DNA from 4 places in the Mesorhizobium sp. M0293 genome. Region 3 is predicted to be linked to each of the others. Evidence: riboswitches for the same ligand, from Rfam matches in the RefSeq annotation. Region 3 holds a riboswitch; each other region holds the start of a gene.
The links. A riboswitch is a leader RNA that binds a small molecule or an ion and turns the genes downstream of it on or off. The one in region 3 is predicted to bind cobalamin.
Positions count from the first base shown of each region.

Region 1 (3,200 bases), on a different contig from region 3:
GATCTTCTCCAGCGCGTCGAGTGCCTGTTCGAAGCTCATCGCCTTGACGTCTTCGTTGGTCTCACCAGCCATCATTCATCCTTTCATCAGTCGCCCGACATGGGCGGCGACCGAAAATGCCAATCCCTGCAGATCGTAGCCACCCTCGAGCAGGCTGACGAGCCGGTTGCCGCTGTGGCGCGCCGCGCGCTGCATCAGCTGGCCGGTCGCCCAGTCGAAATCGTCCTCGGTCAGGTTGATCTCGGCCAGCGGATCGCGGTGGTGCGCGTCGAACCCGGCCGAAATGACGATCAGGTCGGGCGCGAAATTGTCGAGCGCCGGCAGCACGCGCGACAGGAAGGCATCGCGAAAAACCTCGCTGCCGGTCTGCGGCGCCAATGGTGCGTTAACGATATTGCCGGCGCCGGTTTCGTTTTTTGCCCCGGTGCCGGGATAAAGCGGCATCTGGTGCGTAGAGCAATAGAGCACCGACGGATCGTCCCAGAAAATATCCTGCGTGCCATTGCCGTGATGCACGTCCCAGTCGACGACGGCAACGCGCTCGACGCCGTGTTTCTTCTGCGCATAGCGCGCCGCGATTGCCGCGGTGTTGAACAGGCAGAAGCCCATCGCCGTGGTCTTTTCGGCATGATGGCCGGGTGGCCGCGCGGCGACGAAGACATTGTCGGCGCGGCCTGCAAAGACGTCGTCGACGGCGGCGTTGGCGGCACCGATCGCGGTGATCGCCGCCTGCCAGCTCTTCGGGCTGGCAGTGGTGTCTGCGTCGATGCGCGCAATCCCCTCGTCGGGAATGGCGGCCCGCACGCGGGCGACGAAATCGGCGGGATGCGCGTAGAGGATGGTGGCCTCGTCGCCTTCCGGCGCCTGGATACGATCGAGCGCGGCAAAGGCCTCGTCATCGAGCACGCGATCGATGGCGCGCAAGCGGTCCGGCCGTTCGGGGTGGCCGGGTGGCGTGAGGTGCTCGAGGAAGATCGGATGGGTGTAGAGACGAGTGGTCATCGTCCTAATCTAGTGACCCGGATCGACAAAGGCCATGCGCAGGCGGCTGATGACTGGGGAAAATCGCGCCTGCGTCCATTCGTGTCGCCGCAGGCATTGGCGTCGTCTGCGCTTCGGCGTAAGGTCCCCGCCACTGCCTGGTGCCCGTGCAAACGGGAGAATCGGGAACACGGTTGAATTCCGTGGCGTGCCCAACGCTGTAAGGGGGACCGCGCCGGTATACGCCACTGTCGATGACGGGAAGGCACCGGACGCGGGTTGATCCCGAGCCAGAAGACCGGCCTGGCAGGCATCGTCATCCGCATGGTCAGGCGGACGACATCAGAGCGACGTGCGTCCACTTGGACGCACAAAGTACGCTCTGACCGTTTGAAACTGCTGCAATCGCAAGGGGACAAGCGATGCCGGAACACATGACCGCTGCTGTTGGCAATGGATTTGAGCAGAATGCGCGCGATGCGGTGTATCGCGCTATGTTCACACGGCGTGACGTGCGCAGCCATTTCCTGCCCACCACGCTTGATGATGAGGTGCTGGCGCGGCTGCTGCTTGCCGCCCACCACGCGCCGTCGGTCGGCTTCATGCAGCCTTGGAACTTCATAGTCATTCGCGATGCCGAACGACGGGAAAGGGTGCGCGACCTGTTCCTGACGGCACGCGAGCAGGAATTGCCGGCAATTGAGGAAGACCGGCAGGCGCTTTACCGCAAGCTCAAGCTGGAAGGCATCTGCGAAAGCGCGCTCAACATCTGCATCACCTGCGACCGCCAACGCTCGAAGGGTTCGCCGTTGGGACGCTGGCACAATCCGGAGATGGACCTCTACAGCACGGTCTGCGCGGTGCAGAATTTCTGGCTGGCGGCACGCGCCGAAGGCGTCGGCGTCGGCTGGGTCAGCATCATCGAGGCGCAGGCGCTGAAAAGCCTGCTGTCAATTCCCGATCATGTGACGCCGGTCGCCTATCTCTGCGTCGGCCGCGTCTCGGAGTTCGCGCCAAAGCCCGACCTCGAAACGCATGGCTGGGGACGGCGACTGCCGCTACCGGAGCTGATCATGAGTGAGACGTTTTCCGGGCAAGGTGAAGCGTTGCTCAAATCGACCGTGGCGCGCCTCAACGCTGTTGCTGCCGCGCCGTCGAGCCTCGCTGATCAGGGTGTCGCGCCGGCCGGTCCCCAGCGCGAGCCGCCGAAGGAGGCCAGCGCCTTGTCCTTGAGTTCCCTGAACTTCGACGACGCCTCAGCCAGCCGGGCGTCCCAGGCCGGATCTGGCACCTGGCCCGCAATAGTCTTGAAGTAGACCTGCATCAGGCAAGCGATGGCGAAAGGCTCGATGAAGGCCGCCTTGAAGGCCCAGGCGAAGACGATGGCGAGCACGAAGGCCCAGCCCGCCAATTGCCCTGGCATCAGGAAAAGAATGGCGGCGGCCGGCGCCAGCATCAGCAGGAAAATGACGAACGACACGCCCCACATGATGACTGCCAGCCAGACGGCATTCTTGACCATGACCTTGCCGTTCTGGGCATAGAGCACGACGCCCTGGCGCGCCGTCTCGAACGGCGCGGACGAATTGATGCGTATGTTGTAGCCGAGGATGATCTCGTCGACATAGGTCAGCGACAGGCGGATCACTGTGTTGACGAAGGAGATCAGGCCGCTCAAGCCCGGGATCGGCAGGAAAGCGGCGATGCCGCCGAGCAGGCCGGTGATGGCGCGGATGGCGCCCTTGACCAGCTGGTCGACGACGAAAAGGATGTTGGCCTCGGCAAAACGCTGGGTCACGATATCCTTGGCGTAGGCGATCTGGTCCTGGCCGCCGGGAATGTCGCGGCCGTCGATCAGATGGACCATCACGGCGATATGGCCGGCCTTGACGACATAGAGGATGTATTCGCGGATCCAGTAAACGGCGATCGAGACGACGCCGAAACCGACCACCCCGCCCCACAGGGCAAAGGATAGCGGCCCGTCGGGATCGGTGGAGATATGGCCGACGCCATAGCCGACGCTGGCGCCCATGCCGGTCGCCATGATGTAGGCCAGCGTGATGCCGAAATAGACGATCATGCGAAAGACAATGAACGGCCAGGTCCGCATCATGATGGACACCGACCTGCCGATATCGAAATCCCACATGTCCCGAATCTCCCCCCAGAGGTGGTGCAAGAGGATGGACCCAACCCGGCGATTGTCAATTGTCGGC
Region 1 is NZ_JAMYSA010000049.1:18,531-21,730, reverse strand. It holds gene NKJ06_RS19360 (exodeoxyribonuclease VII small subunit) at 1-72, opposite strand, end outside; gene NKJ06_RS19355 (histone deacetylase family protein) at 76-1,002, opposite strand; cobalamin riboswitch at 1,124-1,302, shown strand; partial or broken gene bluB (5,6-dimethylbenzimidazole synthase) at 1,404-1,985, shown strand; gene NKJ06_RS19345 (hypothetical protein) at 2,150-3,133, opposite strand.
Region 1: it holds a riboswitch for cobalamin, as region 3 does, so the genes downstream of both, bluB (5,6-dimethylbenzimidazole synthase) here and NKJ06_RS04500 (CbtB domain-containing protein) in region 3, are expected to answer to the same signal.

Region 2 (3,200 bases), on a different contig from region 3:
TCGTGCTGCCCAGCGATTTCGATACATCAGGCCTCGAAGGCTTCCAGCCGGCTGCCTTTGTCGCAACGCCGATCCTGAAAGTGGTCGAGCCGATGCTGCCCGGCCCGCCAGCCGTCACCCGCCTGCTGCAGGCGCTCGGCCGGTTTCCACGCAAGGGCTGCTACCTCTATGGCGGCAAGTGGATGGCCGAGCCCGTGTTCCCCGAAGGTATGCGGACGAACGGCCTGCTCGGCCTGTCCTCCAACCAGCAATTCATGGGCTTGCCGGCCGATGCGACCGCAAGGCCCGACGACTACGCCTTCCTGCGCCCGACGCAGAGCGAGGCCGTGCTGCAGCAATTCGGATCGATCGTAGTGTTTTCCGGCGGCAGGATAATCGATCGCTGGCCGGCGCTACCGATGGCGTGATCGGCTACGCCCTCACCGGTATCCATATCTCCAGCCCGCCATTGCCGCTGCGCGGATCGAATTCGGGGCCATAGCGCTCGAACTCCGGCGCATCGGATATTTCATGGCCGGACGCCGGCAGCCATTTGTTCCAGATCGTGTTGACCGTACGGCGGATGGTCGAGATGTGTTCGCGGTGGGCGAACACAGCATATTTCTGCGCCGGCACCCGCACCCGGCTGAATTCCTTCGGCAGGTTGGAAAAGTCCGACACCTCGACGCCGGCGATGTAGTCGAAATTGCCGGAATCGTCGCCGTTGACGCAGACGCCATAGGCGACGTCGCCTGTCTCGCCCGGAATGTTGCCGATATAGGGGCCAAAGCGCTGCCACTGCATCGGGATAGCGGCGCTGGTTTCACAGCTGTAGCGTTCGCCGAGGCCGGCGATCAGAAACGGCCGGCTGGTCTCGAAGCGCGGCGGTTCGAGGTTGGTAAGAAAGGACTGGTCCATCAGGATCGGCTCCACGAGGTCGAGATTTTTGAGCGTGCCTTGCGCGCGCACCAGTTCCGGCGTGGTGCCGAACTGGTCGCGGAAGGCACGGGTGAACGCCTCATGCGAGTTGTAGCCGGCATCGAGCGCGAGCGAGAGAATGTCGGGCGCGCCGCCGGCCAGCTTGCGCGCCGCTTCGCTCAGCCGGCGCGCGCGCATGTAGCCCATCACCGACCGGCCGGTGGCAGCGCCAAACGCACGCGTCACGTGAAAGCGCGACACGCCGCTGCTTTGCGCGACATCGTCGAGCGAAATCGCCTCCGGCAAATGGCTTTCGACGAACCACAGCGCTTTCTCGGTCGGGTTCATGGGGCTCCTTTTCGCATTGGGCGGATCACCTTGCCACCTTCCCGCAAAGCCAGTTTGATCGAAATTGCGCAATCTGCACGATAGCATCGGCTGGCTTTCGCTTGACAGTGCCAGGCGGCATCTTCTAGAGCGTTATGTTATTACATAATGAGAGCGCGCAATGCCTGTTTCCCCCACACATGAGTGGCCCATCACTCCGTCCGAGAAATCCGTTGCGAAGCGATTGGGGGAAATCTACGCTGGACCCGTGATGGTCCCCGAGTCGAAAGGCGAGGGGTGAAAAGGGAACACGGTGAGGCCTGCTCAGGTCGAGGCCGTGGCTGCCCCCGCAACTGTAAGCGGCGAGCAAAATCCGTGAATGCCACTGGCCGGCAAGGCTGGGAAGGCAGGATGGCGCAACGACCCGCGAGCCAGGAGACCTGCCATCAGCATGAGTTGACCGGACGGGGTGTGCCGGGAGGAAACGCGGATTTCGGTCTTGTCGGCCGGCTCGCCAGCGTCCTTCCGTCGCCAGTTTTGGAAAGTGACGGAAAGTTGGACGGCTCCATCGATCCCATCCATCGCATCATCGTGTGTACGCTTTGCCGTGACGTCCCCACAGGGATCAGGTCGGGTGAAGGCCTTAGTGCCGATTTGCGCTCCCGGCTCTCTGTCCATTGCGAGCCGGCCGTGGCGCACGGCTTCGCGGTCGAAGGCGTGGATTGCATGGCAGGCTGCGCGCGGCCGCTGACGGTCGCGTTCCAGGCACAAGGCAAGGCCACCTATCTCTTCGGCTCGATCGACGCGCAGGCCGATGTTGGCGACCTCGTGCGATTCGCCGGACTCTATGCCTCGCTCGCCGATGGCTGGCGCAATTCCGGGCAGCGTCCGGCTGGATTGGCCGGCAAGACGCTGGCCCGCATCCCGGCTCCGGGCAATCTGGCAGGCAGCAGCCGATGACGCCGCTTCTCGAAGCGCGCGACCTCTGCGCCATGGCGAATGGGCGAGATCTGATCCAGGCGGTCACTCTGTCGGTGGCCGCTGGCGACCGCCTCGCCATCATTGGACCCAACGGCGCCGGCAAGACGACGCTGCTGCGCATGCTGTCGGGCATGCTGCGACCGAGCTCAGGCGAGGTGAAGCTTGGCGGGCGGCGGCTGGACAGGATCTCCGCCGCCGAGCGGGCACTGCATATCGCCGTGGTCGGCCAGACCGACCAGCCCGATCCGCGGCTGGCGGTGATCGACTATGTCGAGCTTGGCCGCGTCCCGCATACCGGGCTGAGGCGCAGGAGCGAGGAGCGCGACATTGTCGTCGATGCGCTGCGCCAAACCGGTCTGCTGCCGCTGCTTGGCCGCACCATCGGCTCGCTGTCGGGCGGCGAGCGCCAGCGCGCCCAACTGGCGCGCGCCATCGCGCAGCAGCCAAAAATCCTGTTCCTCGACGAGCCGACCAACCATCTCGACCCGCGCGCCCGCGGCGAACTGCTCGAACTCGTGGCCGGCTTCAGCATGACGGTGATCGCGGTGCTGCACGATCTGGCGCTGGTCGCACCCTTCGCCACCAGGGTGGCGGTGATGAACCATGCCCGTCTGCAAGCGCTCGCCGCACCGCGCGAAGCGCTGACCCAACAGCTGATCCGCGAGATTTTCGGCATCGATGTGCTGCGTCTGCGCCACCCGACCGAAGACCGCGAACTGACGGTGTTCGAGGTTCCGAATCGTGCCGCGCCGCCGTCCTGACTGAAGCCGTTCCGTATTCCAACAAAGGAGCAACATCCGTGAAACGCCTCGCCTTTTCGCTTGCCTTCTCGCTGCTGGCCTCGACAGCCCTGGCCTTCCCGGTAACCGTCGACAGCTGCGGCAAACCACTGACTTTCGACGCGCCGCCGAAGCGCGCCGTCATCCATGATCTCAACATGGCCGAGATGGCTTTCGCGCTGAAACTGCAGCCGTCGATCGTCGGCCTGACCGGCA
Region 2 is NZ_JAMYSA010000019.1:64,847-68,046, reverse strand. It holds gene NKJ06_RS10275 (alanine racemase) at 1-407, shown strand, start outside; gene NKJ06_RS10270 (GyrI-like domain-containing protein) at 412-1,245, opposite strand; cobalamin riboswitch at 1,480-1,686, shown strand; gene NKJ06_RS10265 (DUF1636 family protein) at 1,780-2,184, shown strand; gene NKJ06_RS10260 (ABC transporter ATP-binding protein) at 2,181-2,966, shown strand; gene NKJ06_RS10255 (ABC transporter substrate-binding protein) at 3,005-3,200, shown strand, end outside.
Region 2: it holds a riboswitch for cobalamin, as region 3 does, so the genes downstream of both, NKJ06_RS10265 (DUF1636 family protein) here and NKJ06_RS04500 (CbtB domain-containing protein) in region 3, are expected to answer to the same signal.

Region 3 (3,200 bases):
GGCGGCGCCTTCTTCACCATCGCGCTCGACGCACTCGGCTCGACCGCCTTCATGCGCTCGGTGCGCTCCTATGAAAGATCACAGATGGCGGCGGTCTACCGCACCTATCTCGACTTTTCCGAGCTAACGCCGCCGCTGGTCTATTCGGTGGTGCTGGCCTTCTTCGGGCTGGGCTCGGTGTTTGTCACGCTCGGCCTGCTGGCGGCGATTTGCGGCTTCGTGACCTGGCGCTACCTGCCGAAATCACTCTGATCTTCAGGGCTTGGTCGGGAGTGCCGCGTGCCGCTCGCGCACCCAGTTGTGGAAGCGGTGCAGGTCGTATTCCTCGGGCATCAGCACGCCGGCCGTGTGGCGCATCGAGCGCAAGCCTTTCTGGTTGACCTCGCAGATGTCAGCATCTTCCTCCAGCACCTGGGTGCCGAAGGCAACGATGTTGTCGATGTCGGTCGCGGCGAGCGCTTCGGGCGTAAACAGCCATTCGGCGACAAGCTCGGTCTGTTCGGGGCCGAGCGGCACCAGCCGCACGGTGCGGACATAATCGACATGGCCGACGATGAACATCGACGGCAGGCTAGTGGCGTAGGTCTGGCCCGCAGTGCGCTCGGCCTGTGTCAGGCCCGAAAAGACCGGCCCGTGCGCCTGGCCGTCGCTCGACCATGTCTCGGCGCCAGTGCGCAGGCCGCCGGAAAACTCCGGCGCGTCATTGTCGGCATGGCGCGTCCATTCGGGATCGTCGTGTCGTCCCATCAGGCCGCGGCCATAGATCGGCACCAGCCGCGACAGGTCCTTGTGGACGCCGGGGCAATGCAGGCATTCGTTGAAGTTTTCCCAAAAAATCTTCCAGTTGCAGTTCATAACCTTGCGCAGCACATGGCCGCTTACCAACGTCTCCAGCGGCCAGTTGCCGAGATCGCCGGATGCGGGATCGAAGGATGTCTGCGCCGAACCGATCGCGTCTTCAGCGAGATTGACGAAGATAAAACCGCGCCACACCGAGAGCGCTACGCGATAAAGCGGATGATCGGCCTTGTCGAAATTTTCAGGCAGCGATTTCGACGGCACGCGCACGAGATCGCCGCGCAGGGAATAAGACCAGGCGTGGTAGGGGCAGGTGATCAGCCGCGCCTTCAGCCGGCCTTCGCTTTCCCGGCAAAGCTGCGAGCCGCGATGGCGGCAGGTGTTGTGGAAGGCGCGCAGTTCGCCGGTCTCGTCACGCAGCACGACAATCCCCTGCGTGCCGATGCGGAAGGTGCGGAAAGCCATCGGTTGCGCAAGGTCGGCCTCGCGGCAGACCAGCAGCCAGCTTCTGTACCAGATAGCGTCGAGATCGTTTTGGTAGGTGCCTGCATCCCAATAGGCCGACGAAGGCAGCGTCGGTTCGGTCCGGGTCAGGCCGTTGTAGGGATCGCGCTCGCTGGCAATGGGCTGCATGGGCTGGCTTCCTATGGAGGTGCCAGCCGACACCCGGCCAGGAAAATTGTCAATTGCGGCACCGGCGGCCCTTGCCTGGCACGACGCATTCGCAATGGTTGCCGGCGGAATTTGGTTTGCCGGAGGCGAGGATTCTGCCTATAGTCGCTGATGTCGTCGGTTCCATTTTGGAGCCAAGAGGGAATGCGGTGCGGGCGAGTTTCGCCCAATGCCGTGGCTGCCCCCGCAACTGTGTGCGGTAGTCCTCTCCATATGCCACTGAAGATTGTTCTTCGGGAAGGTGGGGAAGGGCGCTGATCCGTGAGCCAGGAGACCTGCCGGCGACAGGAAACTGACTTCGATGCCCTCGGGTGGAGGGCGAAAGGACAAGACATGACTACTGCTTCCGTCTCCCTCGGCGCCTCCGTCTCCTCGCAGTCGCGCTTCATGCAGCTCGCTCTTGCTGCGTTTCTCGGCATCTTCGTGATGGGCTTTGTCGGCTTCTCGCATATCGATGCAGTCCACAATGCGGCTCACGACTATCGCCATTCGATGGCGTTTCCCTGCCACTGACGAGGATCTGACATCATGAACCTGTTTCGCAACGTCGTGTTCATCGCGGCGATCGCAGGGCTCGTGGCCGGTGTCGTTCTCGCCTGCATGCAGGCCTACGCCACCGTGCCGCTGATCCTGAAGGCGGAAGTCTACGAACAGGCTGGTGGCGGGCATCACCATGACCATGCCGCTCCGGCCCCAACGGATAGCAATGCCACGAGCACAGCCGCTCCGGCGGCGGAAGTCGCTCCGGCCGCCGAAGATGAGGGTTGGGCGCCGGCAGACGGTTTCGAGCGTTTCGCCTTCAGCGTGCTTGCCAATATTGTCACCGGCATCGGTTTCGCGCTGATTCTGGTTGCAGTCTCCGAATTCGCCGGCGGCATCGGTGGCTGGCGGCAGGGCGTCTTCTGGGGCTTGGCCGGCTTTGCCGTGTTCACGCTGGCACCGGGTCTTGGCCTGCCGCCGGAACTGCCGGCCATGCCCGCGGCCGATCTGACCGAGCGCCAGATCTGGTGGTGGGCAACGGTGGCGGCGACCGCGGCCGGGCTCGGCCTGATCGCCTTTCGCAAGTCGCTGCCGCTGGCGATCCTGGCCGTGGCGTTGATCGTCGCGCCGCATATTGTCGGCGCGCCGCAGCCCGACAGTTTCGAGACGCCGATCCCGGAAGGCCTGCATCACCAGTTCGTGGTGGCGGTGACAGTGACCAATCTGGTGTTCTGGCTGGTGCTCGGCGCGGTCGTCGGCGTGGTGCGTGGCCGCTTTACCGGTACGGCGACCAGCCTGCGCGACAGCTTTGCCTGACAGCAAGGCACTGACCTTCCTCATCGGCGGTGGGGGCGGCCGCCCCGCCCCCCGCCCCGCCCCCCGCCCCCCCCCCCCCCCCCCCCCCCCCCCCCCCCCCCCCCCCCCGCCCGCGGGGCCCCCCCCCCCCCCCCCCCCCCCCACGCCGAAAATCTGGCGACGGCCTTGCCCTCGCCATGGACCTATATCGCCACCGCGCAAGCCTATGACGACGAGATGCGTGAGCGCATCGCGCAGCACCGGTCGCGGCGCGGCGAAGGCTGGACGACCATCGACGCACCGCTCGATCTTGCCGGCGCGCTCGCGGCGTTGCCCGACAACCAGCCGGTGCTTGTCGACTGCCTGACATTGTGGCTGACCAACCATATGTTGGCCGAACACGACCTCGAGCTGGAATGCCGGCGGCTGGCGGACGTGCTGTCGCGGCCGCGCGG
Region 3 is NZ_JAMYSA010000006.1:118,231-121,430, forward strand. It holds gene NKJ06_RS04490 (MFS transporter) at 1-252, shown strand, start outside; gene NKJ06_RS04495 (aromatic ring-hydroxylating oxygenase subunit alpha) at 256-1,431, opposite strand; cobalamin riboswitch at 1,572-1,767, shown strand; gene NKJ06_RS04500 (CbtB domain-containing protein) at 1,804-1,983, shown strand; gene NKJ06_RS04505 (CbtA family protein) at 1,999-2,766, shown strand; gene cobU (bifunctional adenosylcobinamide kinase/adenosylcobinamide-phosphate guanylyltransferase) at 2,920-3,200, shown strand, end outside.

Region 4 (3,200 bases), on a different contig from region 3:
TGCGGCGGGTTAACCCGCCGCATCGCTGTCTGATGTTGGTTTGGTCGGATGTTAGTTGTTGCCGAACAGATTGCGGTCGCTGCCATGGTTGACAGGCGCCTGCGTGGCCGGCTCCGACTTCTGGGTGGAAGCCGTGTACGAGCTGTCGGTGGCGGTGGTGGCAGGCTGGTTGGCGCCGTTGGAGCCAAAGTTGTCGCTGCCTGCGAAGGCGCTACCCGAGATGGCGAGAACCGCAGCGGCAGCAAGAATGATCTTCTTCATTTCAAGTCTCCTGATTTCTGAATTTCGCCAGAGCGGCGGGCAAGCCCGCCGTCTGCCGGTAATCGGCTTTTAGTTGTTGCCGAAGAGATTACGGTCGCTGCCCTGGGCAGGCGTCTGAGCAGCCGGTTCCGACTTCTTGACCGAAGCCGTGGACGAGCTGTCGACAGCAGTGGCTGCCGCGGCGTTCGAACCGTAGTGGTCGCTACCATTAGCGAAGGCGCTGCCCGAAATCGCCAGAAGGACGGCGGCAGTGAGAATGATCTTTTTCATTTTATGTACTCCAGTATTTTTCCCGTCCGTCTAGCGGCGTGTCTTGGGAAGAAATCGCGTCGTTCGGACAGCCCCGATGTGGGAGGGCATCCTCGCCTTTTCCAATCACGAAGTTGTTTCGTGTGGACCATGAGTCCGCCACTTGAAATTGTGCCAAGGGCTTCTACACACCACTTTTTACTTATATTTTTCAATGATTTAAGAAAAACCGCCCGCTTGATCACCAACTGTTTCGAAGGTCCGGCGTTCACACCGTCCTGCACGCACCGTCAACAGAAACGAACCGTTCGGTTCGATTTTAGAAAGAGCTAATAGTCACTTTTCGAAACTGTTAACTTTTTTGGCCCCGGGTGAGGGGTCGGTTTCGAGGAGATTGCAGATGGAAATGGCCGCCGCGGAGATAGGATTTCAGCTCTGCAATCGCCAACCGGAACGTTTCGCATCCGTGTCGCGCCGCATGGATACGATGTCGTTTTCATGCCGATGGCGCGCCCGCGATCGTGGTTAGATCATATCATCTCAGGTGCCGCTTCGTGACGACGAGGCGGAGAATTGGGAAGCCGGTCAGAATCCGGCGCTGCCCCCGCAACGGTGGTGGAGTTCAAGTCGCAACGGGAGACCACTGGGCAACTGCCTGGGAAGGTGTCGCGATGGTCCGCAAGGACAACTCCAGAGCCCGGAAACCAGCCCGAGATCATTGAACTCGACTGATCGCGGTGGGCGGTCAAGAGGTGGATAGTGCATGTCCGGCGCATCGCCGGCCTGCGTCCAATCCTTCCTCCGTCACCACCAGTTCAGTCCTTAGAAACGAGGACAGGACATGGAAACTCGCAACGACATGCTGAGGCTCTTGAACAGCCGCCGGCAAGGCTTTTCGCTAGAACAGCCCTTCTACACCGATCCGGACTACTTCAAGCTCGACATGGAGCTGATCTGGTATCGCGACTGGCTGTTCATTGGCCACGATTGCGAGCTGCCGAAGCCGGGCAGCTACATCACGGTGCAGATCGGTGACTATCCGGTCGTCCTTGTCCGCGACCAGCAAGGCAAGATCAACGCCTTCCACAATTCCTGCCGCCATCGCGGCAGCCGCGTCTGCAATACCGAGAGGGGTACGGCGGCAAAGCTCGTCTGCCCCTATCACCAGTGGACCTATGAACTCGATGGCCGCCTGCTGTTTGCCCGCCAGATGGCCGACGGTTTCGACAAGAGCGAGTTCAGCCTGAAGCCGGTCGCCTGCGAGAGCGTCGGCGGCTACATCTTCATCTGCCTGGCCAGGGAGCCCGCCGATTTCGCGCCGATGCGGGCGATGATCGAACCTTATCTTTTGCCGCACCGGTTGCGCGAAGCAAAGATCGCCTTCGAGAGTACGATCATCGAGAAGGGCAACTGGAAGCTGGTCTGGGAAAACAATCGCGAGTGCTATCACTGCGTCGCCAATCATCCCGAGCTGTGCAAGACCTTCCCCGAGGCGCCGACCGTAACCGGCGTCAACGGCGCCGACAGTGACCCCGAAATGGTCGCGCATTGGGCCAAATGCGAGGCATCAGGCCTGCCGAGCAAATTTCGCATCGATCCGGCCGGACAGTACCGCGCCACCCGCGCGCCGTTGCTGCGCGATGCCGTCAGCTACACCATGACCGGCAAGCGGGCGGTGAAGAAGAACCTCTCCGACACTGTCTCCGCCGACCGGATCGGCACCTTGATGCACTATCACTACCCGACGACCTGGAACCACATCCTCATCGATCACGCGGTGACGTTCCGGGTGCTGCCGATCAGCGCCACGGAAACGGCGGTGACGACGAAGTGGCTGGTGCACAAGGATGCGGTCGAGGGGGTCGACTACACCATCGACGATCTCACCCATGTCTGGACCGAGACCAACGACCAGGACCGTCGCATCGTCGAGGAAAACGCCTTCGGCATCCTGTCGCCCGCCTATGAACCAGGCCCCTATTCGGAGCTGCATGAGGGTGGCGTGATCCAGTTCGTCGAATGGTACGCGTCGTTCATCGGCCCGCGCCTCGCCGAAGGCGGCCGGCCGACCCTGCGCAGCGTCGCCTAGCGCATGTCGCCCAAAATGCGCAGCGGCCTTGGGATCATGCACAAAACAAAAGAGATAAGAGGATGAATGCGATGACGGATCTTGGCCTCTATCGCCATCTCGACCAGATGACGCCCTGGAACGACCGGCTGCAGGTGCTAGAAGTGATCGGCGTCAGCGACGAAGCGCCTGACGTCAAGACCTTCACCTTCCGCTCCGACAACCAGACCTGGTTTCGCTACAAGCCGGGCCAGTTCTTGACGCTGGAGCTGCCGGCCGCGGACGGGCCGCTGATGCGCACCTACACGCTGTCGTCCTCGCCATCGCGGCCGTTCTCGATCGCGGTGACGGTGAAGGCGCAGGCCGGCAGCATCGGCACGCGCTGGATGTTCGACCATCTTACGCCCGGATCGCACGTCAAGGCCTATGGGCCGACCGGTGACTTTTCGCTGCACAGCCACCCGGCGGCCAAATATCTGTTCATCTCCGCCGGTTCCGGCGTGACGCCGATGATGTCGATGCTGCGCTGGCTGAACGACTGTGCGCCATGGACCGATGTCGGCTTCGTCAATTGCGCGCGCCGTCCGGAAGAGATCATCTTCCGCAAGGAACTTGAGCTGCT
Region 4 is NZ_JAMYSA010000070.1:11,041-14,240, forward strand. It holds gene NKJ06_RS23480 (DUF680 domain-containing protein) at 52-261, opposite strand; gene NKJ06_RS23485 (DUF680 domain-containing protein) at 331-531, opposite strand; cobalamin riboswitch at 1,036-1,237, shown strand; gene NKJ06_RS23490 (aromatic ring-hydroxylating oxygenase subunit alpha) at 1,352-2,599, shown strand; gene NKJ06_RS23495 (FAD-binding oxidoreductase) at 2,671-3,200, shown strand, end outside.
Region 4: it holds a riboswitch for cobalamin, as region 3 does, so the genes downstream of both, NKJ06_RS23490 (aromatic ring-hydroxylating oxygenase subunit alpha) here and NKJ06_RS04500 (CbtB domain-containing protein) in region 3, are expected to answer to the same signal.